DNA from 3 places in the Pseudomonas sp. ZY71 genome. Region 1 is predicted to be linked to each of the others. Evidence: predicted binding sites of a transcription regulator. Region 1 holds the regulator's gene; each other region holds the start of a gene.
What was found. Region 1 encodes sigma-54, which starts transcription at its own class of promoters, with help from an activator protein. Its sites were predicted from a motif close to ANTGGCATNNANNTTGCTNT; they were not measured.
Positions count from the first base shown of each region.

Region 2: the regulator sigma-54 is predicted to act here: its motif matches at 1,897-1,916, upstream of VY732_RS09490 (CmpA/NrtA family ABC transporter substrate-binding protein).
Region 3: the regulator sigma-54 is predicted to act here: its motif matches at 4,265-4,284, upstream of VY732_RS09000 (circularly permuted type 2 ATP-grasp protein).

Region 1 covers NZ_CP144274.1:1,025,158-1,031,850, reverse strand. The annotation lists gene VY732_RS04390 (KpsF/GutQ family sugar-phosphate isomerase) at 1-354, shown strand, start outside; gene VY732_RS04385 (KdsC family phosphatase) at 354-878, shown strand; gene lptC (LPS export ABC transporter periplasmic protein LptC) at 887-1,459, shown strand; gene lptA (lipopolysaccharide transport periplasmic protein LptA) at 1,446-1,991, shown strand; gene lptB (LPS export ABC transporter ATP-binding protein) at 1,991-2,716, shown strand; gene VY732_RS04365 (RNA polymerase factor sigma-54) at 2,904-4,394, shown strand; gene hpf (ribosome hibernation-promoting factor, HPF/YfiA family) at 4,468-4,776, shown strand; gene ptsN (PTS IIA-like nitrogen regulatory protein PtsN) at 4,788-5,252, shown strand; gene rapZ (RNase adapter RapZ) at 5,255-6,112, shown strand; gene VY732_RS04345 (HPr family phosphocarrier protein) at 6,128-6,403, shown strand; gene VY732_RS04340 (ZIP family metal transporter) at 6,498-6,693, opposite strand, start outside.
Region 2 covers NZ_CP144274.1:2,104,378-2,111,070, reverse strand. The annotation lists gene rmf (ribosome modulation factor) at 317-532, shown strand; gene VY732_RS09495 (quinone-dependent dihydroorotate dehydrogenase) at 789-1,808, opposite strand; gene VY732_RS09490 (CmpA/NrtA family ABC transporter substrate-binding protein) at 2,032-3,243, shown strand; gene VY732_RS09485 (ANTAR domain-containing response regulator) at 3,259-3,834, shown strand; gene VY732_RS09480 (nitrate/nitrite transporter) at 4,366-5,577, shown strand; gene VY732_RS09475 (bifunctional protein-serine/threonine kinase/phosphatase) at 5,585-6,693, shown strand, end outside.
Region 3 covers NZ_CP144274.1:2,004,675-2,011,367, forward strand. The annotation lists gene VY732_RS08965 (long-chain-acyl-CoA synthetase) at 1-109, shown strand, start outside; gene VY732_RS08970 (ankyrin repeat domain-containing protein) at 207-725, shown strand; gene VY732_RS08975 (hypothetical protein) at 892-1,422, shown strand; gene VY732_RS08980 (PLDc N-terminal domain-containing protein) at 1,494-1,685, shown strand; gene speE (polyamine aminopropyltransferase) at 1,925-2,800, shown strand; gene VY732_RS08990 (hypothetical protein) at 3,039-3,272, shown strand; gene VY732_RS08995 (ribonuclease E inhibitor RraB) at 3,482-3,829, shown strand; gene VY732_RS09000 (circularly permuted type 2 ATP-grasp protein) at 4,317-5,726, shown strand; gene VY732_RS09005 (alpha-E domain-containing protein) at 5,739-6,689, shown strand; gene VY732_RS09010 (transglutaminase family protein) at 6,686-6,693, shown strand, end outside.

The DNA of each region.
Region 1 (6,693 bases):
GGTCAGGCGTTGCCGCAAGTACAACGCGGCACATTGCTCAAAGACGCGCTGATGGAAATGACCCGCAAGGGCCTGGGCATGACCGTCATCCTTGAAACTGACGGTAAACTGGCCGGGATCTTCACTGACGGCGATTTGCGCCGCACACTGGATCGCAGCATCGACATTCGCAGCGCCACCATCGATCAGGTGATGACGGCCCACGGCAAGACGGCCCGGCCGGAAATGCTGGCCGCCGAAGCCCTGAAAATCATGGAAGATAACCGAATCAACGCTTTGGTAGTCGTAGACGAGGAAGATCGCCCGGTCGGCGCCTTCAACCTCTCCGATCTGCTGCGCGCAGGAGTCATGTAATGAGCAACGATCTGCTGCAACGCGGCAAAGCGATCAAACTGGCGGTTTTCGACGTCGATGGCGTCCTTACCGACGGGCGCCTGTACTTTCTTGAAGACGGTAGCGAATTCAAGACCTTCAACACCCTCGACGGTCAGGGCATCAAGATGCTGATGAACGCCGGCGTGCAGACCGCCATCATCAGCGGCCGCAAAACGCCGGTGGTCGAGCGTCGAGCGAAAAACCTCGGCATCCCGCACCTGTTTCAGGGGCGCGAAGACAAATTGGTCGTTCTTGACGGCCTGCTGGAGCAACTGGGCCTAAGCTATGAACAGGTCGCCTACCTCGGTGACGACCTGCCTGACTTGCCGGTGATTCGCCGTGTAGGCTTGGGCATGGCCGTGGCCAACGCGGCCGACTTCGTCCGCGAACACGCCCATGGCGTTACCCGAGCCCGCGGTGGTGAAGGTGCCGCCCGCGAATTCTGCGAACTGATCCTGCGCGCCCAAGGCCACCTCGATGCGGCCAACGCCGCGTACCTGTGAGCCAAGCCATGTTCAGCAAAAAATTTCGTAACTTCCTGCTGTTCGGCTGCATCGCTGCGATTTTCGCAGCGGTCGGCTACTGGAATATCAGCCCGGAACGCTTTCTCGACAAACCACCGGTCACCTCGGTGGAAACGCCTATCGACTGGTATGCAACCAACACGCATACCCTGCAATACCTGCCGGATGGCAAGGTGCAGTATGAAATGACGTCCGAAAAAGCCGAGCACGTGAAGGCAACCGACGTCACGCTCGTGACCAAACCCGACCTGAACATGTATCGCGGAACGGAATTTCCGTGGCACGTGACCAGTGAGCGCGGCGAAGTGAACTCAGGCGGCACCGAAGTCGAACTGATCGATTCGGTACGCGTTGCGCGCACCGATGAAAAGAAGCGTGACATCCTGATCACGTCCACTCGCATGACCGTGTTCCCGCAGCAGGAATATGCGCAGACCGAGCAACCCGTTAGAATCGACGGCGCTGGCGGTGTATCGACTGGCGTTGGAATGAAAGCGTACCTGAAGGAAAGCAGGATACACCTGCTATCGAACGTAAGAGGACAGTATGAGGCTCGTTAAAACCCTCCCTATTTTGCTCAGTCTGGGCGCAGCACTGGGAAGCGTGAGCGCCTGGGCTCTGCCGAACGATCAGCAGCAACCTATCCGCATTCAGGCCGACGACGCCCAACTGGATGACAAGAACGGCATCGCCACCTACAAGGGCGACGTGATCATCACCCAAGGCTCGATGAAGGTGACCGGTAATACCGTGACCATCACCCGCACCCCGGCCGGCGATATCGACGTGGTGACTTCGGTGGGCAACCTTGCCTACTTCGAACAACTGCAGACCGCTGGCGACACCAAGCCGGTTCAGGGCTGGGGCGTGACGATCCAGTACCATGCTGCGCAGAATCGCGTCGTGCTGATCGACAAGGCCAAGGTTGTCGACAAGGACAACAACACGACGCAAGGCGAGAAAATCGTCTATGACACCGTGAAGAAACTGGCCAGCGCCGGTCGCGCTACCGGCAGCAAGGTTACCGAGGCGCGTCCGCGCATCGATATGGTGATCCAGCCGAAGAAGAAAACCGACGAGAAAACCCAGTAATGGCAACTCTGAAAGCTCAGCACCTGGCCAAGGCCTATAAAAGCCGCCAGGTCGTGCGTGACGTCAGCCTGTCGATCGACAGCGGCCAGATCGTCGGCCTGCTCGGCCCGAACGGTGCCGGCAAGACCACCTGCTTCTACATGATCGTCGGCTTGGTACAGGCCGATCAGGGCCGCGTACTGATCGATGATCTGGACGTCAGCCACCAGCCGATGCACGGCCGTGCAAAGGCCGGGATCGGCTATCTGCCGCAAGAAGCGTCGATCTTCCGCAAACTGTCGGTGGCCGACAACATCATGGCCATCCTCGAGACCCGTCAGGAACTCGACAAGGCCGGTCGCCGCAAAGAGCTGGAAAGCCTGCTGCAGGAATTCCACATCAGCCACATCCGCGACAACCTCGGCATGAGCCTGTCCGGTGGTGAACGCCGCCGGGTGGAAATCGCTCGCGCGCTGGCAACGGCACCGAAATTCATCCTGCTCGACGAACCGTTCGCCGGTGTCGACCCGATTTCGGTCGGCGATATCAAGCAGATCATCCACCACCTCAAGGCCAAAGGCATCGGTGTGCTGATCACCGACCACAACGTTCGTGAGACGCTGGATATCTGCGAAACCGCTTACATCGTCAACGATGGTCAGTTGATTGCCGAGGGCGATGCAGAAACCATCCTGGCCAACGATCTGGTCAAGGAAGTGTATCTGGGCCACGAGTTCCGCCTGTAAGCGCAACAGTGCCCGGTGCGCCGCCCGGGCGCTGTATCGATTCAAGCAGGATTTAATACGCTTTAATTGTTACAGCGCTCTAGGCAAACACTTCAGTTTCAGGCATATAATTTGCTTAAGTTTGGCGCTCCGGCGCCCTGTAGTGGATGGCGCATAGCGCCGGCGAATAAGGTGTTAAGCCCCTGCCATGAAACCATCGCTAGTCTTGAGAATGGGCCAGCAGCTGACGATGACACCGCAGCTGCAACAGGCCATCCGCCTGCTCCAATTGTCGACCCTGGATCTGCAACAGGAAATCCAGGAGGCGCTGGAATCCAATCCGATGCTCGAACGCCAGGAAGAAGGCGACGACTTCGACAATTCCGACCCCATGGCCGACAACGCCGAACAGAAGCCCACCGAAATCCAGGAACCCTCCTATCAGGAAACCGCGCCGACGGTGGACAACCTCGAGGACGGCGAATGGAACGAGCGCATCCCCAACGAGCTTCCGGTCGACACGGCCTGGGAAGACGTCTACCAGACCAGCGCCAGCAGCCTGCCCAGCAGCGACGATGACGAGTGGGATTTCACCACACGCACGTCCGCCGGCGAGAGCCTGCAAAGCCACTTGCTGTGGCAGCTGAACCTTGCACCGATGTCCGACACCGATCGCCTGATCGCCGTGACCCTGATCGATTGCATCAACAATCAGGGCTACCTGGACGAAACCCTCGAAGAGATCCTTGAGGCGTTCGACCCGGAACTGGACATCGAACTGGACGAAATCGAAGCCGTCCTGCACCGCATCCAGCAGTTCGAACCGGCCGGCATCGGCGCGCGCAATCTCGGCGAATGCCTGCTGCTGCAATTGCGCCAGTTGTCGGCCAAGACACCTTGGCTGGCTGAAGCGAAACGTCTGGTCAGCGATTACATCGACCTGCTCGGCAGCCGCGACTACAGCCAGTTGATGCGGCGCATGAAGCTCAAGGAAGACGAACTGCGTCAGGTCATCGAGCTGGTGCAAAGCCTTAATCCGCGCCCGGGTTCACAGATCGAATCAACCGAAGCCGAATACGTCGTGCCCGACGTGATCGTGCGCAAGGACAACGAACGCTGGCTGGTCGAACTCAATCAGGAATCGGTGCCACGCCTGCGCGTCAACGCCCAGTACGCTGGTTTCGTCCGCCGCGCCGACACCAGTGCCGACAACACCTTCATGCGCAACCAGTTGCAGGAAGCCCGCTGGTTCATCAAGAGCCTGCAGAGCCGCAACGAAACCCTGATGAAAGTTGCCACCCAGATCGTCGAGCATCAGCGCGGTTTTCTGGAGTACGGCGACGAAGCGATGAAGCCATTGGTCCTGCATGACATCGCCGAAGCGGTCGGCATGCACGAATCGACGATTTCACGGGTGACCACGCAGAAATTCATGCATACCCCGCGCGGTATTTATGAGCTGAAATACTTTTTCTCCAGCCACGTCAGCACCTCCGAAGGCGGCGAATGCTCGTCCACGGCGATCCGCGCGATCATCAAAAAACTGGTTGCTGCGGAAAATCAGAAAAAGCCGTTGAGTGACAGCAAGATCGCTGGTTTACTGGAGGCACAAGGCATTCAGGTGGCTCGCCGCACCGTCGCCAAGTACCGCGAATCCCTCGGGATCGCGCCTTCGAGCGAACGCAAGCGGTTGATGTAAGCCACGTTACAGCGTTCCAGTGGCAGGCTATCCAGCCTGCCGCTTTATGCACTGGCAACGAAGGAGAAGCTGTATGCAAGTCAACATCAGTGGACACCAACTGGAAGTGACCGAACCTCTGCGCGACTACATCAATGAGAAACTTCAACGATTGGAGCGCCATTTCGACAAGATCACCAACGTGCAAGTCACGATGTGCGTCGAAAAGCTTAAGCAGAAAATCGAAGCCACCTTGCATATTCCCGGCAGCGAAGTGGTCGCCAACGCAGAAGATACTGATATGTATGCTGCGATCGACTCACTGACCGACAAGCTGGATCGCCAACTCAAAAAGCATAAGGAAAAGACCCAAAGCCTCCTCCAGGGCGCGACAGGTCGATAACCCCCCATTCCATGATCCGACTTGAAAGTATCCTGACCCCCGGCCGTTCCCTTGTGAACGTGCCGGGCGGCAGTAAAAAGAAAGCTCTCGAACAAATTGCCAACCTGATCGCCCGCGAAGTGCCGGATCTGGCCATGCAGGATGTCTTCGAGGCGTTGATTGCCCGTGAAAAACTCGGTTCCACCGGTTTTGGTAACGGCATCGCCATCCCCCATTGCCGCCTCAAGGGTTGCCAAGCGCCGATCAGCGCGCTGATGCACCTTGACGCTCCGATCGATTTCGACGCCATTGACGGCGCTCCGGTTGACCTGCTGTTTGTTTTGCTGGTCCCGGAAGCCGCCACCGATGCGCATCTGGAGTTGCTACGTCAGATCGCCAGCATGCTGGATCGTAAGGAAGTGCGCGAAAAGCTGCGTAGCGCACCGAGTAGCGAAGCCTTGTATCAGGTCGTCCTGAGCGAGCAGAACGGGCATTAATCATGCGTTTGATCATCGTCAGCGGCCGTTCCGGCTCGGGTAAAAGTACGGCTCTGGATGTCCTTGAGGACAACGGCTATTACTGCATCGACAACCTGCCCGCAGGCTTGCTGCCGGAACTGGCCGAACGCGCGCTGATTCACACTGAGCTGGCGCAACCGCTGGTGGCCGTATCGATCGATGCGCGCAACCTGCCGAGTCATCTGACGCGCTTTCCCGAGTTGCTTGAAGATGTCCGGGCCAAGCACATCCAGTGCGATGTCCTGTATCTGGACGCCGACGAAGAAACCTTGCTCAAGCGTTTCTCCGAAACCCGCCGTCGCCACCCGCTGAGCAACGCCAATCGCTCGCTGGCCGAAGCTATCCAGGATGAAACCGCCCTGCTCGGCCCGATCGCCGACCTCGCCGACCTGAAGATCAACACCACCAATCTGAACCTGTATCAGCTGCGCGACTCCATCAAGCTGCGCCTGCTGAATCAGCCGGAGCCGGGCACCGCGTTTCTGGTCGAGTCATTCGGCTTCAAGCGCGGCATGCCGGTGGATGCAGATCTGGTGTTCGACGTGCGCTGCCTGCCCAATCCGTACTGGAAGCCGGAACTGCGTGCGCAATCAGGTCTTGATGCGCCAGTGGCCGAGTACCTGGCCGCACAGCCGGAGGTCGAAGAAATGTTCCAGGACATCTTCACCTACCTGCACAAATGGTTACCGCGCTTTGCCGCGAGCAACCGTGCCTACGTCACCATTGCCATTGGCTGCACCGGCGGACACCATCGCTCCGTCTACCTGACCGAACGCCTGGGTCAGGCCTTGCAGAAAACCCTGAAGAACGTCCAGGTTCGCCACCGCGACCTCACTTAAAGGATTCACACCGCGATGCCTGCTCTGGAAATCGAAATCATCAACAAGCTGGGCCTGCATGCCCGCGCATCGGCCAAGTTTGTCGGGGTGGCCGGGCAGTATCCGGATTGCTCGATCAGAGTGGGCCGCACGCCAGACACCACGGTTGACGGTAAAAGCATCATGGCAATGATGATGCTGGCGGCTGGCAAGGGCACCAAGATCTATTTGAGTACTGAGGGCGAGAAAGATCAGGAAGCGCTGGATGCGCTGGTGGCGTTGATCAACAACTATTTCGACGAAGGTGGCTGACAGCCAAAATCAAAAGATCGCAGCCTTCGGCAGCTCCTGCATTGGAATGCGTTCCCTGTAGGAACTGCCGAAGGCTGCGATCTTTTGATCTGCTTCAGCCCAACGCCGTATCCATCACCATCATCAGACAAAACCCGATCAACAGGCCAAGGCTGGCCAGTTTGTCATGACCATGGCGTCGTGATTCCGGGATGACCTCGTGGGTCACCACCAGCAACATTGCCCCCGCCGCCAGTGCCAGACCTAATGGCAGCAGCACCTGCGCCAGACCGACCAGCCACGCACACAGC
Region 2 (6,693 bases), 1.1 Mb from region 1:
CGTGGGTCATTCTCACTAAAGAATTAACCCCATCATCCAGCGCGGGGCCGATCATACCGGGGTTTGCTGAAAAACCGTGCATGAAACCCGTCGTTACTTATGGCTGTAGCACTAATTTCGTTACGTCCTTATGACAAAACGATCATTCCCTCGGTGTGACTCATTGGTTAGAACTGAACACAGGTTGACGTCGCAACGGCGTCAACACCTTGGCTCGCCACGCCGGCAGCGAGCCGCACCATGGCAGGTTTCTTCTGCCAGACCTCAGTTGAGGTCAACGCGACACAAAACAGTCAACAAGTGAGGGAAACACCCTATGAGAAGACTTAAGCGTGATCCGTTGGAAAGAGCATTTTTGCGCGGATATCAATATGGCGTTGGTGGCAAATCCCGTGAGCTTTGCCCATTTACTCTACCGTCGGTACGCCAAGCCTGGATTAACGGCTGGCGAGAAGGACGCGGCGACAACTGGGACGGTATGACCGGCACTGCGGGAATCCACAGACTCAACGAACTTCACGCCGTCGGCTGACACAGGGCATTAATTCCGACACGACAATCTGAATTTGTAACGACTTACCATGCACGTCCTTCCCGGACGGCGGGCTACGGCCCAGGGGCTCCTTCGAGGAGCCCTTTTTTATGCCTGTCAAATTATCTGTGCCATACACAAAACCTGTAGGAGTGAGCCTGCTCGCGATAGCGGTCTGTCAGTCGCTGATGAAGTGACCGAAAGAAAGCTATCGCGAGCAGGCTCACTCCTACAAAGGAACAGTGGTGTCTATGGATCAGCGCAAGGCGGCGATTGCGTCGACCGACTCACGAATCAGCGCCGGGCCCTTATAGATGAAGCCGGAATAGATCTGCACCAGGCTCGCACCCGCCAGAATCTTCTCAGCCGCATGTTTGCCTTCAGTAATCCCGCCCGCCGCAATGATCGGCAAACGCCCAGCCAACTCACCCGCCAGCACCTTCACGGTATTGGTGCTCTTCTCCCGCACCGGCGCACCGGACAAACCGCCCGCCTCGTCGCCATGCTCCATGCCTTCGACACCGACACGGCTGAGTGTGGTGTTGGTAGCGATCACCGCGTCCATGCCGGTTTCGATCAGCGCTTGAGCCACCTGCGCGGTTTCTTCATCGGTCATGTCCGGCGCGATCTTGATCGCCAGCGGCACATGTTTGCCATGACGCAACGCCAGTTCAGCGCGGCGCGTGGCCAGATCCGCGAGCAATTGCTTGAGCGAATCGCCGAACTGCAGGCTGCGCAGGCCCGGGGTGTTCGGCGAGCTGACGTTGACCGTCACGTAGCTGGCGTGGGCGTAGACCTTGTCCAGGCAGATCAGGTAATCGTCGACCGCGCGTTCAACCGGCGTATCGAAGTTCTTGCCGATGTTGATGCCCAGCACGCCTTTGTATTTCGCCGCGGCCACGCGCGCCAGCAGGTTATCGACACCGAGGTTGTTGAAACCCATGCGGTTGATGATCGCCTCGGCTTCCGGCAGGCGGAAAATCCGTGGTTTCGGGTTGCCCGGCTGCGGACGCGGGGTCACGGTGCCGATTTCGACAAAACCGAAACCCAGTTGCGCAAAGCCATCGATGGCCGCGCCGTTCTTGTCCAGACCGGCCGCCAGACCCACCGGGTTCGGGAATTCGAGGCCCATGACCGTCACCGGCTTCTTCGCCGGCGCCTTGCACAGCAAGCCGTTGAGGCCCAAACGCCCACCCGCGCCGATCAGATCCAGCGACAGATCGTGGGAGGTTTCCGGGGAAAGTTTGAACAACAGCTGACGGGCCAGGGTGTACATGGGCGGCGATGACTCGAGCGGCGAAAAGAGGCGGCGATTATAGCCGGGCATCGACCTGCGGCGCGAGGCACATGCGCAAATCACTGGCACTGGCATATGCCTTGCACCTTCCTTGACTATCAGCGCGCAGGCCAATGACGGCAAGCGGGCAAGGACAATGGCGTCGTCCCGGGTTTTGCCTGCGCAAAGTCCGCGGCGGCGCTTTTTTTCGAGGTGGCGGTGTATGAATGAACCTTCGGTAGGGCCCCTGGCCTGGGTCAATGGCAGCGATGCCCCGGAAAAGACTGCAATCAACCTCGGCTTCATGGCGTTGAGCGACTGCGCATCGGTTGTCGTTGCTGCCACACAGGGCTTTGCCCAACCTTACGGACTAACGCTGAACCTGAAGCGCCAGGCCTCTTGGGCGAATCTGCGCGACAATCTGGTCAGCGGCGAACTCGACGCTGCACACAGTCTGTATGGGCTGATTTACGCGGTGCATCTGGGCATCGGCGGCGTTGCTCCGACCGATATGGCAGTGCTGATGGGCCTGAACCAGAACGGCCAGAGCCTCAACCTCTCTCACGGCCTGCAGAACCTCGGCGTGAGCAGTCCTGAAGCGCTGGACCGCCACGTGCACCAAAGCCGCGCAAAACTCACCTTCGCGCAGACCTTCCCCACCGGCACTCACGCCATGTGGCTTTATTACTGGCTGGCAAGTCAGGGCATTCATCCACTTCAGGATGTCGACAGCGTAGTGGTGCCGCCGCCGCAAATGGTCGCGCACCTGCAAGCTGGGCGTATCGACGGTTTTTGTGTCGGCGAGCCTTGGGCGGCTAGCGCGGTGCAGCAGGATCTCGGGTTTACCTTGGCGACCAGTCAGACCATCTGGCCCGATCACCCGGAAAAAGTCCTTGGCTGCACCCGTGAATTTGTCGAGCAATACCCGAACACGGCGCGGGCGCTGGTGATGGCGATCCTTGAAGCCAGCCGCTTTATCGAAGAGAGCCCGGAAAATCGTCGCAGCACCGCGCAATTGCTCAGCGCGCCGGCGTATCTGGACGCGCCGCTTGCGTGCATCGAACCGCGTTTTCTCGGTGACTATGCCGATGGCCTCGGCAATCGTTGGCAGGATCCTCATGCGCTGCGCTTCCACGGCAACGGCGAGGTGAATCTGCCGTATCTGTCGGACGGCATGTGGTTCATGACCCAGTTCCGCCGCTGGGGCCTGCTGCGTGAGGATCCGGACTATCTCGGCGTCGCCCGGCAGGTCCAGCAACTGGCTATCTACCGCGATGCGGCAACCGCTGTCGGCGTGGCGGCGTGGGGTACCGACATGCGCAGCAGCCAGTTGCTCGACGGCAAAATCTGGGACGGCAGCGATCCCGCCGGTTATGCGCGCAGCTTCAAGCTGCACGCGATGAGCGACGACGCTCCCCTTCTCGCCCGCCGCTGACAGGAGACCGCGAACATGTTGCGCATTCTGTTGATCAACGACACAGCGAAAAAAGTCGGGCGCCTGAAAGCCGCGCTGACTGAAGCCGGTTTCGAAGTCATCGATGAATCCGGTCTGACCATCGACCTGCCCGCGCGCGTCGAAACGGTGCGCCCGGACGTGATCCTGATCGATACCGAGTCACCGAGCCGCGATGTCATGGAGCAAGTCGTGCTGGTCAGCCGCGACCAGCCACGGCCGATCGTGATGTTTACCGACGAGCATGACCCCGGAGTGATGCGTCAGGCGATCAAATCCGGGGTCAGTGCCTACATCGTCGAAGGCATTCACGCCCAGCGTTTGCAGCCGATTCTCGATGTGGCGATGGCGCGTTTCGAGAGTGATCAGGCCTTGCGTGCGCAGTTGCAGGCGCGAGACCTGCAATTGGCTGAGCGCAAGCGTATTGAGCTGGCCAAGGGGTTATTGATGAAGATGAAGGATTGCAATGAGGAAGAGGCTTACACGCTGATGCGGCGCCAGGCCATGAGCCGGCAGCAGAAGCTGATTCAGGTGGCGGAGCAGATTATTGCGATGAGTGAGTTGCTTGGCTGAAAAGCTCTGAGCACTTGAAAAGCCCCTCACCCTAGCCCTCTCCCGGAGGGAGAGGGGACCGACCGGGGGATGCTCGGGAAATACGCCGACCTGCAATTTCTGCTGTGAATCCATAATCGACTCGGTTTCTCAGGTCGATGTTTGACGCCAGACACCTCGGTCAGTCCCCTCGCGAAGTACGCCGACCTGTAGTTTTCTGCTGTGAATCCATAATCGACTCGGTTTCTCAGGTCGATGTTTAGCGCAAGACACCTCGGTCAGTCCCCTCTCCCTCTGGGAGAGGGTTAGGGTGAGGGGCTTTTGATTTTCCGGCTGTTGGCACAAATCTCGCTAAGTAAAACGCACAGGTAACCAACGGCGGTTGCCCCACCCACGACAAAGACGTCGCTCACCCGTTCGCCCAACCGGCGCATCAGGTAGCGGCGTTTTTGCGTTTTGGCCCCACAGCTCGGGGCCGGTGGTGCGGCCGTGGCGGCGCCCCACTTGCTGTTGCATGACTCCTTTCGAGACTCTTTTCAGCTGAGGTGCGCGATGAATTCAAGCTTCTGGAAATCCGGCCACACCCCGACATTGTTCGCGGCCTTCCTCTATTTCGACCTGAGCTTCATGGTCTGGTACCTGCTCGGCCCGTTGGCGGTGCAAATCGCCGCCGACCTGCACCTGACCACCCAACAACGCGGCCTCGTCGTCGCCACGCCGATCCTTGCTGGCGCGGTGCTGCGTTTCATCATGGGCATGCTCGCCGATCGGCTGTCGCCGAAAACCGCCGGGCTGATCGGTCAGGTCATCGTCATCTGCGCACTGTTCGGTGCCTGGAAAATCGGCATTCATAGCTACGAGCAGGCGCTGATCCTCGGCCTGTTCCTCGGCATGGCCGGCGCGTCGTTTGCTGTTGCGCTGCCGCTGGCTTCGCAGTGGTACCCGCCACAGCATCAGGGCAAAGCCATGGGCATTGCCGGTGCGGGCAACTCCGGCACCGTGTTCGCCGCGCTGCTGGCACCGGTGCTCGCCGCCGCATTTGGCTGGAGCAACGTTTTCGGTTTCGCCCTGATTCCATTGATCCTGACACTGGTGCTGTTTGCCTGGCTGGCCAAAAATGCGCCGCAGCGGCCGAAAGCCAAAGCCATGGCCGACTACTTCAAAGCCTTGGGCGACCGTGACAGCTGGTGGTTCATGTTTTTCTACAGCGTCACCTTCGGCGGCTTCATCGGTCTGGCCAGCGCCCTGCCCGGCTACTTCAACGATCAGTACGGCTTGAGCCCGGTGACGGCCGGTTACTACACCGCAGCCTGCGTGTTCGGCGGGAGTCTGATGCGTCCGCTGGGTGGCGCCCTGGCTGACCGTTTCGGTGGCATCCGTACCTTGCTGGCGATGTACACCGTCGCTGCTGTCTGCATCGCTGCCGTCGGCTTCAATCTGCCAAGTTCCTACGCGGCGCTGGCACTTTTCGTCTGCACCATGCTCGGCTTAGGCGCAGGCAACGGCGCGGTGTTCCAACTGGTGCCGCAGCGTTTTCGTCTGGAAATCGGTGTCATGACCGGGCTGATCGGCATGGCCGGCGGCATCGGCGGCTTTGCCTTGGCGGCCGGCATGGGCGCGATCAAACAGAGCACCGGCAGCTATCAACTGGCCCTGTGGTTGTTCGCCAGCCTCGGCGTGTTGGCGTGGTTTGGTCTGCACGGCGTCAAGCGTCGCTGGAGAACCACTTGGGGTTCGGCGGCGGTGACGGCGGCGCGGGTCTGAAGCGTCGATGGCCCTGCAACTGAGTTTTGCCGAAGCCAGCGCCACCGGCCCGCGCGCGGAAAATCAGGACGCTTTGCGCCTGGTCACGCCCGCTCCGGCGTTGGCGGCGAGCAAAGGTTTTCTGTTCGCCATCGCCGACGGTGTCAGTCAGTGTGCCGATGGCGGACTGGCTGCGCGTTCGACCTTGCAGGCCTTGGCGCTCGACTACTACGCAACACCGGAAACCTGGAGCGTGGCGCAGGCACTGGATCGCCTGCTGCTCGCACAAAACCTCTGGTTACAGGCCAATGGCGGTGGCCAACCATTGCTCACCACGGTCAGTGCCTTGGTCATGCGCGGTCGGCGTTTTACCCTCGCCCACGTCGGCGATTGCCGGGTGTATCGCTGGCACGGCGAAAGTTTGCAGCGGATCTCTGAAGATCACGTTTGGGAACAGCAAGGCATGCAGCATGTGCTCAAGCGTGCGCTGGGGCTGGATCAGCATCTGGTGCTGGACTTCCTTGACGGTGAACTGCGCGACGGCGAGTGCTTTGTTTTGCTCAGTGACGGTGTCTGGTCGACGCTGGGCGATACCGCGATTGCGGCGATTCTGCGTGATCAGCCAGATCTGCACAGCGCCGCGCAGACGCTGGTCAACGCCGCGCACCTGGCGGGGAGCCAGGACAATGCCAGTGCTTTGCTGGTGCGGGTCGATGCTGTCGGTGAGACGAGTATTGGTGATGCGCTGATTCATCTGCAGCAATGGCCACTGCCTCCAGCGCTGAAATCCGGGCAGCACTTTGAAGGCTGGCAGGTGCAAGAGATTGTTGCTCAGAGTCAGCAATCGCTGCTCTATCGAGTGCACGATGGGCAAGGTCAGAGGTGGTTGCTGAAAACCCTGCCCACGCGGTCCGCTGATGATTCCTACGCCGGGCAAGCGCTGTTGTCCGAAGAATGGTTCCTGAAACGTGTGGCCGGGCGGCATTTTCCTGAAGTCCATGCGTGCAGCCAGCGTCAGCATTTGTACTACGTGATGCGCGAATATTCCGGGGCAACGCTCGCTCAGTTGTTTCAACAGCCCGGCCCATTGCCGCTGGCGCAATGGCAGGACATCGCCGAGCGCCTGTTGCGCTCGGT
Region 3 (6,693 bases), 980 kb from region 1:
TCAGACGGGCGATGATCCGATCTACGCCTGGCTGCCCGGAACGCAGACTTATGTTCGGGTCACTGACGACGTATTGGCCGAAATTCATCAGGGCAAACATCGTTATTGAATCTGGCTATGGGCAGGCTTGAGAAAAAGGGGGTGACAGCCACGGCCTCGCTCGGGAAACTGTCGGCTTTCCGATTGACCGAAAGTGGAGTTGCCCCATGTCCGACCAAAGCCGCCAGATGACCCCTGAAGAAGCTGCCGAATTCACTGAGCAGGTTTTCAACAAGGCGCGCGACGGTGATGCCGAGATGCTTGATCGTCTGGTCACGGCCGGTTTGCCGGTCAACCTGAAAAACAGCAAGGGCGACACCCTGTTGATGCTGGCCAGTTATTACGGCCATGTGGATGCGGTGCAAGTGCTGCTTAGACACAAAGCCGACCCGGAAATGCGCAATGGCAACGGCCAGAGTCCGATTGCCGGTGCGGCGTTCAAAGGTGATTTGGCAGTGGTCAAGGCGCTGGTCGAGGCGGGTGCCGAGATTGAGGGCTCGTCGTTTGATGGGCGTACGGCGCTGATGATGGCAGCGATGTTCAACCGTGTTGAAATCGTTGAATACCTGATCAGCAAAGGCGCCAACGCGCAGGCCAAGGACGCCAACGGCGTGACGGCGCTGGACGCTGCACGGACGATGGGCGCGGTTGATACGACTGCGCAGCTGGAAAAATTGCTGGGTTGATAAGATCAGAAGATCGCAGCCTGCGGCAGCTCCAACACTGATTGCGTTTGTGGCCCGTTTCGCGGTCGAACGCTGAACTTGTAGGAGCTGCCGCAGGCTGCGATCTTTTGCTTTGTGCGCTATCCTCCGCGCCCTCGAAATCACCTTCGCCACAGGATCCGCCCTCATGAAAGCCGCACTCGTCGAACTCATCAGCAAAATCAGCTCCGGCTGCATGGGCGAGGACGAGATCCTGAAAGTCGCCGACGAAGCGGCACAGGCCTACGCCGATGCCGATGCTTTTCTGGCAGCCAACCCCGACATCAACTACGACGACACCTTCCCGATCCCGCTGGGCGAGTGGGTCGTGGTCGGTAGCTTGCCGGAAACCGTGCTGTTCCAGGCTGACACTTACGTTGACCTGTTCGCGCAGATCGTCGCCTCGTTCGGCCCGGGCGTCGATTTCAACCTCAAGCCCAAGCAACTGGCCAAGACCGAAGCCCTGACTGCACTCAACCGCATCCAGGTGCAAATGAGCAGCATGAACAAGGAAAACGGCGGTTACACACTGATGAACTTCAGCCAACTGCTCGACGACGAATTGCAAATGGTGTTGGTCTTCGGCAACGACGTGCCTCGGGTGCTGGAACTGTGCGCCGAAGTCGGCATCGCCGCCGCACCCTCGCTCGAAGCCCTGAAGATCGCCGTTCACGTCTGAGTGCAATAAAAGGGAACCCTGCGCGCGACCGTCTATCCTAAAAGTGCATGCCACTATTCTGGAGCGACACCATGGGTTCCACGTTCAACGGTCTGATTGGCCTGATCATCCTTGCCCTCGACATCTGGGCCATCATCAACGTGTTGAAAAGCGGCGCGACCACCGGGATGAAAATCGTCTGGGTGCTGCTGATCATCCTCCTGCCAGTGCTGGGCCTGATCATCTGGGCGATCGCCGGACCGCGGGGCAACGTGCGGATCTGAGCCGATCCCGAGAACACCGCAATACCCTGTGGGAGCGAGCCTGCTCGCGATAGCTATCCTTCAGTCAATGAGTCAGTGACTGAAAAACCGCTATCGCGAGCAGGCTCACTCCTACAAGGGATTGCGGGTTGCCGATAAAGTGAGGTTCGACCTGTCATCTTCGGCAACGTAGAATGCGCGCCTTTCCCGGGCAATCGTCCCCACGATTGGCGCCCGCGCATTCATCGGAGCACTTGACCATGACCGTCACCAAAACCAGCGAGTACCTGGAAACCCTCTACGAAGGCTACGGCCAGCGTTTTCGCATGGAAAAACTGCTGCACGAAGTGCGCACCGAACACCAGCACCTGGTGATCTTCCAGAACCCGCGCATGGGCCGTGTCATGGCGCTGGACGGCGTGATCCAGACCACCGAAGCCGACGAATTCATCTACCACGAAATGCTCACCCATGTGCCGATCCTCGCCCATGGCAGTGCCAAGCGCGTACTGATCATTGGCGGCGGTGACGGTGGCATGCTGCGCGAAGTGACCAAGCACGCCGGCGTTGAACACATCACCATGGTCGAGATCGACGGCACCGTGGTCGACATGTGCAAAGAGTTCCTGCCGAACCACTCCAGCGGCGCCTACGACGATCCGCGTCTGAACCTGGTGATCGACGACGGCATGCGTTTCGTCGCCACCACCACGGAAAAATTCGACGTGATCATCTCCGACTCCACTGACCCGATCGGCCCGGGCGAAGTGTTGTTCTCGGAGAACTTCTACCAGGCGTGCCACCGCTGCCTGAACGAGGGCGGCATTCTGGTGACCCAGAACGGCACACCGTTCATGCAGATCGACGAAGTGAAAACCACCGCCGGGCGTCTGAACAGCCTGTTCCCGGACTGGCACTTCTATCAGGCGGCCGTACCGACCTACATCGGCGGTTCGATGACATTTGCGTGGGGCTCGACCAACCCGGCCTACCGCAAGCTCAGCCGTGAAACCCTGCAACAGCGTTTCATCGGCAGCGGCATCGTCACGCGCTACTACAACCCGGAAATCCACATCGGCGCGTTCGCCTTGCCGCAGTACGTGCTGCAGGCGATCAACAAGCCAAGCAACGACTAAAAGAACACCGCATTACCCCTGTGGGAGCGAGCCTGCTCGCGAAGGCGTCAGGTCAGTCAAAGAATATGTCGACTGGACAGACCCCTTCGCGAGCAGGCTCGCTCCCACATTTGTTTGCCCCCCACGATAGATGTCGTTTTTTTCATCTTCGCCCGCTGTAATCCTTTTGAACCAACTTTCGGCGTTCACAGTCGAGATAGTGGTAAGCCCATTTGCGGGTTTGATCGAGGAGGCACCGATGCAAAAGTGGAAAGTCACTTTCGTGAACGATCATGGTGAAATTGTCGATGAGGTGTTCGACCGCGCTGAATGCCCCACCGACGATGAGGCCGCTCGATTGATCAAGGAACGGCTCCTGCCAGTCGCCGCCAAACTGGATCTCAACGATCTGGAAGGGCGAACCCCCGATGCTGGCGTCAAAAGCCTCGAAACCCAAAACAGCATCAAGATCCGCAGCATCACTCCAATCTGAAAATCTTCCTTCATCCGAAGCAACCAGGCCTTGGCAGCAGCTCTATCTTGAGGCTACTCTGCAAGCGAGATCAGCGAACGGATCGCTAAGGTCTGGTCTTGTCAGCTACATGCTTGTTCCCGCGTGCAACCACGTTGCCGTAGTACTTTGGCCAGAGGCCCGGGGCGGGAATACGGAAAGTCTATCCATCTATGCGAGGGGGACGATTCATGAGCACAGCCTATCAAGAAGACATCAGCAGCAATGTTCTGCGCCGCATGAAAGAAGGCGGTTTCGATTTTTCCCGATTCCATCCCATCGAGTTCTACGCGATTTTCCCGGACGAGGAGCGGGCGCGCAGGGCGGCAGGCAAATTTCGCGGTGAGTCCATCAATGCCCAGGTCAGCGTGCGTGATGACGGTGCGTGGGCGCTGGAATTAAGCAAAGTGATGTACGCGACCTATGACGATATCGGCGACTTCGAGCAGGGATTCTCTGCCGTGGTTGAACCTCTGGGTGGCATCATCGAGGGCTGGGGCGTAAAGCAGGAGGTGCGCAACCGCCACCGTTTGAACTGATCTCTGGTTTCATTTGTTGAACAACGGCTGACCTTCGGGTTGGCCGTTGTCATTTCCGACGTAAGCAAAACGCTGTGGCAAAACCCTGAAACAAGAAACCGAGGCAAAAAAAAGCCACCGGAGAGGGTGGCTAAAAGGGAAGACCGATAAGGAGAGGAAACCGGTCAGGGTTAAGGCAGGGTGGGCTGCGCAGGCAGTCCAGGTCAGTTGAGCTGGCGACTTCGCGGCGCTGTGCGCGGGGAAGTTTTGCAGCGGATGCGCGGATTATCCGCAGGCAGCGCCGGGCAGTGAAATCAACTCTGACTATGCTGGTGATAGGCGATGCAGTGCGTCGCAATGAAGCGGGGGCAATCCGGTTGGGGCATTTGCCGCACAGGAATGGTGCGGTGCCTGCGGCGTGTATTTCCAACCGATTGAAATCAAAGCGTTTATGCCGATGGCACGGGCCTTGCGAAGGCCTGTAGGTCCGGGTGACAAGGAGTACGGCATGATCCGCACCTATTTTGATGAGATGTACGACGCCGGCGGCCAGGTTCGCCCGCATTATCGGGAGTTCGCCCGATGGCTGGCTGACACGCCTGACGAACTGTTGGCCCAGCGGCGACGTGAGGCCGATCTGCTGTTCCATCGCGCCGGCATTACCTTCACGCTCTACGGCGATGAGCAGGGCACCGAGCGCCTGATTCCTTTCGACACCATTCCGCGCAGCATTCCCGCCAGCGAGTGGCGGATCGTTGAGCGCGGCTGCATCCAGCGGGTCAAGGCGCTGAATATGTTTCTCGCTGACCTCTATCACGAGCAGCGCATCATCAAGGCCGGGATCATTCCTGCCGAACAGGTGCTGGCCAACGAGCAATATCAGTTGGCGATGCAAGGCCTCGATCTGCACCGCGATATCTATTCGCACATCTCCGGCGTCGATCTGGTGCGCGATGGTGACGGCACTTACTACGTGCTTGAAGACAACCTGCGCACTCCGAGCGGCGTGAGCTACATGCTCGAAGACCGCAAGATGATGATGCGCCTGTTCCCGGAGCTGTTCGCCGCCCAGCGCATCGCGCCGATCGATCATTACCCGAACCTGTTGCTCGACACCCTGAAAAGCTCAAGCCCGATCGATGACCCGAGCGTGGTGGTGCTGACGCCGGGGCGCTTCAACAGTGCGTTCTTCGAGCACGCGTTTTTGGCGCGGGAAATGGGTGTGGAGCTGGTCGAGGGCGCGGATCTGTTCGTGCGTGACGATAAAGTCTTCATGCGCACCACCGACGGCCCGAAAGCGGTGGACGTGATCTACCGCCGCCTCGACGATGCGTTCCTCGACCCGCTGGCGTTCAACCCCGACTCGATGCTCGGTGTGCCGGGGCTGCTCTCGTCTTATCGCTCGGGCAACGTCGTGTTGGCCAATGCCATCGGCACCGGTGTGGCGGACGACAAATCGGTGTACCCGTTTGTTACCGACATGATCCGGTTCTACCTCGACGAAGAACCGATCCTGAAGAACGTGCCGACCTGGCAATGCCGCAACCCGTCTGAACTTTCCCACGTGCTGGCCAATCTTCCAGATCTGGTGGTCAAGGAAACTCAAGGCTCCGGTGGTTACGGAATGCTCGTGGGGCCGGCGTCGACGACGGCGGAAATCGACGCCTTCCGCGAGCGCATCAAAGCCAAGCCGCACGCATACATCGCGCAACCGACGCTGTCGCTGTCGACCTGTCCGACCTTTGTCGAAAACGGCATCGCCCCGCGCCATATCGACTTGCGTCCGTTTGTCTTGTCCGGGCGCGAAACCCGCGTGGTGCCTGGCGGTTTGACCCGTGTGGCGCTGCGTGAAGGTTCCCTGGTGGTGAATTCCTCCCAGGGCGGCGGAACCAAGGACACCTGGGTGGTCGAGGATTGAAGGAAGCTTGCCATGTTAAGTAGAACTGCCTCGGATCTGTATTGGATGTCGCGTTATCTGGAGCGGGCGGAAAACCTCGCCCGGATGCTCGACATCAGTTATTCGCTGTCGCTGATGCCGCAGGATGGTCGCGGCGATGGTTTGCACGAACTGGCGATGCCACTGCTCATCACTGGCACCCTCGACGATTATCTGGAGCGCCACGGCGCGCTGCATGCCGAACGCCTGCTGCACTTTTTTGCCCTCGACGCCGCCAACCCGGCGAGCATCTACAGTTGCCTCGGCGCGGCGCGGGCCAGCGCCCATGCCGTGCGCGGGCGCATCACGGCGGACATGTGGGAGAACATCAATTCGACATGGCTGGAGATTCGCGGGATCGCCGAACAGGGCCTCAGTCGCTATGGCATGAGCCGTTTCTGCGAATGGATCAAGGAGCGTTCGCACCTGTTTCGTGGTGCGTCCTACGGCACGATCATGCGTAACGATGCATTTCGTTTCATTCGTCTCGGGACGTTCATCGAACGCGCGGACAACACGCTGCGGTTGCTCGATGCCCGCTATGAAATGGCCGGCGATCAGGCTGAAGCGGTCAGCGACGGTACGGCCCACGCTTATTACCAGTGGAGTGCCTTGCTGCGCGCCTTGTCCTCCTTCGAGGCCTACACCGAAATCTACCGCGATGCGCCCGGCGCCCGTCACGTCGCCGAGTTGCTGCTGTTGCGTGCCGATGTCCCGCGTTCACTGCGCGCCTGCACCGAAGAGATCGACCAGATTCTCGCGCAGTTGCCTGGCGCCAATGGCCGACCGGCGCAACGTCTGGCAGCAGAGATGGACGCGCGCCTGCGCTACACCGGCATCAACGAAATTCTCGAGGAAGGCCTGCACGCCTGGCTGACCGAATTCATCCCGCTGGTGCGCCAGTTGGGCAACGCCATTCACAGTTCCTACCTGGAGGCTGCATGAGACT